DNA from 2 places in the Breznakia sp. PFB1-19 genome. Region 1 is predicted to be linked to the other one. Evidence: a T-box and tRNA genes for the amino acid it is inferred to sense, from the RefSeq annotation. Region 1 holds a T-box; the other holds one or more tRNA genes.
What was found. The T-box of region 1 lies ahead of metG (methionine--tRNA ligase). A T-box ahead of a tRNA ligase gene usually reads a tRNA of that ligase, here a tRNA-Met.
Positions count from the first base shown of each region.

Region 2: it has a tRNA-Met gene. The T-box ahead of metG (methionine--tRNA ligase) is inferred to sense a tRNA for this amino acid. The anticodon was not compared.

Region 1 is NZ_JARXXJ010000005.1:54,902-58,325, reverse strand. Features, by position in the region: gene M2098_RS03930 (GNAT family N-acetyltransferase) at 1-9, opposite strand, end outside; gene metG (methionine--tRNA ligase) at 9-1,928, opposite strand; T-box leader at 1,959-2,160, opposite strand; gene metK (methionine adenosyltransferase) at 2,264-3,364, opposite strand.
Region 2 is NZ_JARXXJ010000022.1:27,257-30,680, reverse strand. Features, by position in the region: gene M2098_RS09560 (hypothetical protein) at 1-189, opposite strand, end outside; gene M2098_RS09555 (diacylglycerol kinase family protein) at 318-1,226, opposite strand; tRNA gene M2098_RS09550 (tRNA-Arg) at 1,373-1,449, shown strand; tRNA gene M2098_RS09545 (tRNA-Pro) at 1,458-1,534, shown strand; tRNA gene M2098_RS09540 (tRNA-Met) at 1,543-1,619, shown strand; tRNA gene M2098_RS09535 (tRNA-Ile) at 1,643-1,719, shown strand; tRNA gene M2098_RS09530 (tRNA-Ser) at 1,742-1,832, shown strand; tRNA gene M2098_RS09525 (tRNA-Met) at 1,867-1,943, shown strand; tRNA gene M2098_RS09520 (tRNA-Phe) at 1,947-2,022, shown strand; gene M2098_RS09515 (FctA domain-containing protein) at 2,325-3,424, opposite strand, start outside.

The sequences.
Region 1 (3,424 bases):
TTGCTTCATTAGCGAACAGTTGCTCCTGGTTCCATACTCTTAAGATTTACAACCTCAATACCATTTGCATCTTCACCAACAAGAATCATACCTTGGCTTTCCACACCACGAATTTTTGCTGGTTTTAAGTTTGTCACGACGATAACTTTTTTACCAATCATATCTTCAGGTGTATAGTCTGGCGCAATTCCACTTACCACTTGACGTGTTTCTGTTCCAATGTTGATTTGTGAAACAAGTAGTTTATCTGCTTTTGGATGCTTTTCACACGCTTCGATTAAACCAACTTTCATTTCCGTTTTCATGAAATCATCAAATGTAATTTCTGGTTTTGTTTCTTGTACTTCTTCTGTAGTTTCTTCAACTGCAGCAGCTTCTTTTGCCCATTTTTCTTCTAATTCTTTTTCATCAATACGCGCAAATAGAATGGAAGGTTTTTCTACGACCGTGTAGCTATCCACACTACCAAAGGAAACAGTATCAAATGTACGTGCATCTGTTTGTAGTTGATCAAAAATCGCTTGTGCACTTTTTGGAATGAATGCTTCAAGTTGGATTGTACAAACACGAATTGCTTCAAGCAAGTTAAATAAGACAGTTTGTAGACGATCTTGTTTACTTTCATCTTTTCCTAACACCCAAGGTGTTGTTTCATCAACATAGCGGTTGGTACGTTTTAATACATTGAAGATTTCAGCAATTGCTGCATCCACATGTAATGTATCCATTTTCGCTTCTACTTTTGCATTTAACTCGTTTACTGTACGAATTAAATCTTCATCTACAGTTTCATGTACTTTCGTATTTGTTACAGTTCCACCAAAGTATTTGTTTGTCATACTTACTGTACGGTTTACTAAGTTACCAAGAACATTCGCTAAATCTGAATTACTTCTTTCCACAAGTAGTTTTTCTGAGAAGTTTCCATCATTTCCAAATGGTACTTCACTTAATAAGTAATAACGTACAGCATCTACGCCATAGTCATTAATATATACACGTGGATCTTTATAGTTACCTAATGATTTAGAAATTTTTCCACCATCAATAACTAGCCATCCATGTCCATACACTTGTTTTGGTAATGGTAAATCAAGTGCCATCAACATAATTGGCCAAATTAATGTGTGGAATCTAAAGATTTCTTTACCAACTAAATGTAGTTCAGCTGGCCAGTATTTTTGAAACAAAGAATCATCATCACTGTTATATCCAAGTGCTGTAATATAGTTTGAAAGTGCATCCATCCATACATAGATTACATGGTCTGGATCAAAATCAACAGGAATTCCCCATTTGAAACTTGTTCTTGAAACCGATAAATCTTGAAGACCTGGTTTTAAGAAGTTATTTAACATTTCTTTATAACGAGATTCTGGTTGCATCAATTCCGGATGACTTTCCAAGTATTCTTCTAATTGTTTTTGATAATTACTTAAGCGTAAGAAATACGATTCTTCTTTTACTTTTTTTACTTCACGTCCACACTCTGGACATTTTCCATCGACAAGTTGTGAATCTGTCCAAAATGACTCATCTGGTGTACAATACCAACCTTCATACTCACCTTTATAGATATCCCCTTTTTCATATAAATCACGGAACATCTTTTGAACAGCTTTGACATGATATTCATCTGTTGTACGAATAAACTTATCGTATGTAATTCCTAATGATGACCATAAGTCTTGCGCATTAGCGACAATTTTATCCACGAAACTCTTTGGATCTGTTCCAGCAAGTTTTGCACGTTCTTCAATTTTTTGTCCATGTTCATCTGTACCTGTTAAAAAGAATACATCAAAACCTTTGGCACGTTTATAACGTGCTAATGTATCTGCAATTACTGTTGTATAACAGTGCCCAATATGAAAATTATCACTTGGATAATAAATTGGGGTTGTTAGATAATACTTTTTCTTTTCCATGTTACCTCCATATAAAATAAAAAATCCCACCCAAAGGACGAGACTACCGTGTTACCACCTTATTTTGTATGCTTATACATACCTTAAGTGCGTTAACGCCGCATACGTTCATACCTACATATCGATATGAAAGCTCAAAAACCATCTTCACTATGACGCATTCGCAAATTTACACCAACCATTTGCTCTCTAGAGAATGTTTCATACTTACTCTTTTTCTCATCGCTTATTCCAACCTATTATAATATACTTTGTCCAATAATTAAAGAGAATATGCAAATACCTGTATTTGAAAAGAAAAGATAGTCTCATAAGTGAAACTGTCTTTAAATTCTCTATTTTTCGATTTTTTTAATTTTTTCCCAACTGAATTGAGGATCTCCGAAATGTCCATAACATGCAGTTTTTGCATATACTGGTTTTTTCAGATCAAGTTCTTCAAGAATGTTACGTACTGAGAAATCAAAGTTCTTTTTAATGATTTCAAGTAGTTGCTCATCACTTGTAACTCCTGTACCAAATGTATCTACTAATAACGATACAGGTTCTCCTTTACCAATTGCATAAGCAACTTGAACTTCACAACGACGTGCAAGTTTATTAGCTACTACACTTTTGGCAACATAACGTGCATAATATGCTGCAGAACGGTCCACTTTAGTTGGATCTTTACTTGATAAACATCCTCCTCCAATACGTCCCATTCCACCGTATGTATCTACGACGATTTTACGTCCAGTTGTTCCTGAATCACCAAAGGATCCACCTACAATGAAACTTCCACTTGGGTTGATAATGTATTTTGTATTTTCATCAACAAGTTCTACTTCTAATGAAGGACGTACGACTTCATTCATAATAAGTTCTTTGATTTCTTCTTGGCTTACACCTTCAGCATGTTGTGTAGAAACAACAACTGTATCAATACGACTTACTTTATCATCTTTGTATTCAACAGATACTTGTGTTTTTCCATCTGGTTTTAAAATATCTGCATGTTGACGACGTACTTCTGTAAGTTTACGTGCCAGTTTGTGTGCATAATAAATTGGAGCAGGCATGTATTCATCAGATTCATCACATGCATAACCAAACATCAACCCTTGGTCACCAGCACCAACTTCTCCATCATTTTCTTCTACAGCAGCATAGATTTCTGCACTTTGACGGTTTACTTTCACAAGTACATTATAGTCTTCTTCATAGCCAATTTTCTTAATTACTGCTTTCGCGATTGCTGGATAATCAATTACTGCTTTCGTGTTTGCTTCTCCATAAATTAACACAAAATCATCTTTAATTGTCGCTTCCACCGCCATTTTACTATTTGGATCTTCACGTAATGCAGCATCTAAAATCGCATCAGCAATTTGGTCACAGATTTTATCTGAGTGCCCTTCAGTGATACTTTCACTGGTAAAAATGTAATCTTTCATCAATAAATTCCTTTCTGGCAATTAAAAAATGCCTCACGAGAAGGCATTGCTTTTTCAAGT
Region 2 (3,424 bases), on a different contig from region 1:
ACCATCAACATTAATTGCGACATCAATATTCATTTCCATATCTAAATGTCCTGATTCAATGTCTTTTGCTTTCTTGGCACCTGTTTCCATAATCTCTTCTGCGCTTGGTCCTGACGAACCTGAACATCCTGTCATGATCACAGAGAACATGACTAACATGCTCACAAATAATAATTTTACTTTTCTCATTGTTTCCCTCTTTCTTAAACACTAATACGTATCTATAATACGATTCTATTATTAGACACTCTATACATATTTTACACATAGATAGCTAAAATATCAAATCATCTTTACACAAAAAAGCTGCATGTTTCTTATGCAGCAGTTTCATTCTTTTTTGGTAAGTATAACGTAATTTGCTTTTCCAAGATTTCAATTATAGGATCTTTGACTTTAATTGTCTCACCATCCATATTCAATACAACTTCTTTCTTCCCCAGAATTTGCAATTTCTTGCATCGAAATTCTTTCACAAAATCAAAACTTCGATGTTCACCTGCTTTATATTTTTTAATTAATGTCATTACACGTAGGCGACTTAATGCATCAATAGTAATCACATCAATAAAACCATCATTAATTTTAGCATCAGGTGTTGGGTGAAATCCTCCACCATAGTAACTTCCATTTGCCGCAACAATAAAAATATAGTTCTTACAGTCAATATATGTATCATCAATTTTTAATGCTTGATGAAACTTCATCGATGCTAAGAAACTATTAAATACACTTAAGATATATGCAAATCCACCATTCACAAAAGGTAAGCGTTTAAAACGCGCAACCTTTTGCACAACGCGTGCATCAAATCCAACCGATGCAATATTCAAGCACACCCGGTTATTGGAATAGATTAGATCACATGGCAAATCTTGACCATCTTTATATCCCTCTAAATTTAAGAAATCATCTTTTGAGATCTTCTTGAAGAATTTGATAAAGTCATTTCCAGTACCAATTGGTATTAGGGCTAACTTTGCATTCTTATATTTATACATCCCATTTACTACTTCATTTATCGTCCCATCTCCACCACAAGCAAAGATGATCATTTCTTCTTTTGTTGATGCATGCATCATTGCAATTTCTGTAGCATGTCCTGGATATTTTGTATATTCAACAATGAAGTCTGTATCCTTAAAGACACTACGAATTTCATTATCCAATTTGACTTTACTCTTTTCTTTTCCGGCTTCTGGGTTTATGATAAAGATATATTTCATGGGTATATTCTCCTTAATTGTAGTGTAATCTAACCATTGAAAAAAGGCAAATAAAAAAACCCGCAGAAAATTATCGAAAAGTACTTGAAATGCAATATGATATTTGGTATTATTAGTAAGCATTGCGAAAGCAAGCGATAAAAAATGCGCCCGTAGCTCAACTGGATAGAGCGTCTGACTACGGATCAGAAGGTTGTGGATTCGATTTCTGCCGGGCGCGCCATTCGATATCGGGAAGTAGCACAGCTTGGTAGTGCACCTGGTTTGGGACCAGGGGGTCGCAGGTTCGAATCCTGTCTTCCCGACCATTATAAATGGCTGGGTAGCTTAGTTGGCTAGAGCATCCGGTTCATACCCGGAAGGTCGTGAGTTCGAGTCTCACTTCAGCCACCATTTATTATTTGTAGTTATATGCTGGACCCTTAGCTCAGTTGGTTAGAGCATCCGGCTCATAACCGGTGGGTCACAGGTTCGAGTCCTGTAGGGTCCACCAATATATAAAACTTAAGACATCTGGAGGAATACCCAAGTGGCTGAAGGGTCCGGTCTTGAAAACCGGTAGGTCGGGAAACTGGCGCCTGGGTTCGAATCCCAGTTCCTCCGCCATTATTATTTAAGTTTTATGATTTATTTTATTCATCGCGGGGTAGAGCAGTTCGGTAGCTCGTCGGGCTCATAACCCGGAGGTCGCAGGTTCAAATCCTGTCCCCGCAACCAAATGGTCCCGTAGCTCAGTCGGTAGAGCAAAGGACTGAAAATCCTTGTGTCGTTGGTTCGATTCCGACCGGGACCACCATTTGGAAAGAAAGTGTCTGATCAATATTGATTGGACACTATTTTTTTATTCTTCAACAATCACTCGTTTTATCACGTTTTATCACGTTTTATCACGTTTTATCATGTTTTGGCAGTCAAATGGCAGTCAAAATTACTTTTGATCAAAGCAATGTCTAATCTTATTGCATGTAAACAGCACATGAACGCATTATCGCTCATGGGCTGTTTTACATTAATCTTGTCATTTTACGCTGTACTATGTAAATACATTATGACACCACCAAAAGGCGCGAGTATTTTCACGCCTTTTTCAGTGTTTTTCTATTTTCTCTTTTTTGCTCTTGCGAATTTAAATGATGTTCCAGAAATTACTACACCACTTAGTAATAACATAAATAGATAGTATGGTGTATTGTTTGGATCACCTGTGTTTGGTGAAGTACTCGGACGGAATACCACTGGTTTATCAGGTGTCTTTTCATTCTCAAACATTAAGGATACGGCAGTTGTTTGATTTGCTTTGATTTCAAAGTTTATCTTTTCTTTATTTAATTGGTATCCTTTAGGAGCTTTCGTTTCTTGGAAATAATAGTTTCCTTCATCTAAATTAGCAGCCGAGATAACTCCGTTTGCATCACTCATAAGTTTTTCAGTTACAAGCGTTCCATCTGCTTTATATAAACTGAATTCAGCTCCTTCTAAAGCATTCTTAGAAGCAGAATCGATTTTATGTAGGACAACATCGCCTTTCGTGATAATTGCTTTGTATGCGTTAACAAAGCTAACTGATGGTGCATGTGTTAAATCTGTTCCAGTTTTTCTTTGAACAGCTAATGTTCCATCACCGTTATCAACAATTTCGTAAGTAGCAGTGTATGTAGTTGTATCGTATGTAATTCCATCAATACTTCCTGCTTTCTCAACAATCTTGTATGTATACGTTTTACCTTTATCTGCAAGTGTGTAATTCATTGTTTTAAATGTGAATGTTTCGCTTGATCCATTTGTTGGGTTGATAGTTTGTGTATCCACTAAAGTTTCTACACCACCTTCAACTTTGTATAGATCAAATGAGAATACATCTGTTGCAGTAAAGTTTCTTCCTGTTAGTGTTTTTGTTCCTGCAAAGGCAACACTTCCATTAGCAGCATATGTATTTGTAAATGTCACATCACTAGTTGCTGTTAAATCTGTTCCCGATTTTCTAGTTAAAAGCAATGTTCCATCACCATTGTCTGTGACTTCATATGTCGCTGTATACTCTGTTGTATCGTATGTAATTCCGGCAATATTTTCTACTTTTTCCTTTATTTTATACGTACGTAATTGATCTTTATCAGATAGTGTGTAATTCAACGTTTTAAATGTGAACGTTTCATTTGATCCACTTGTTGGTGTAATTGTTTTCGTATCAATTAATA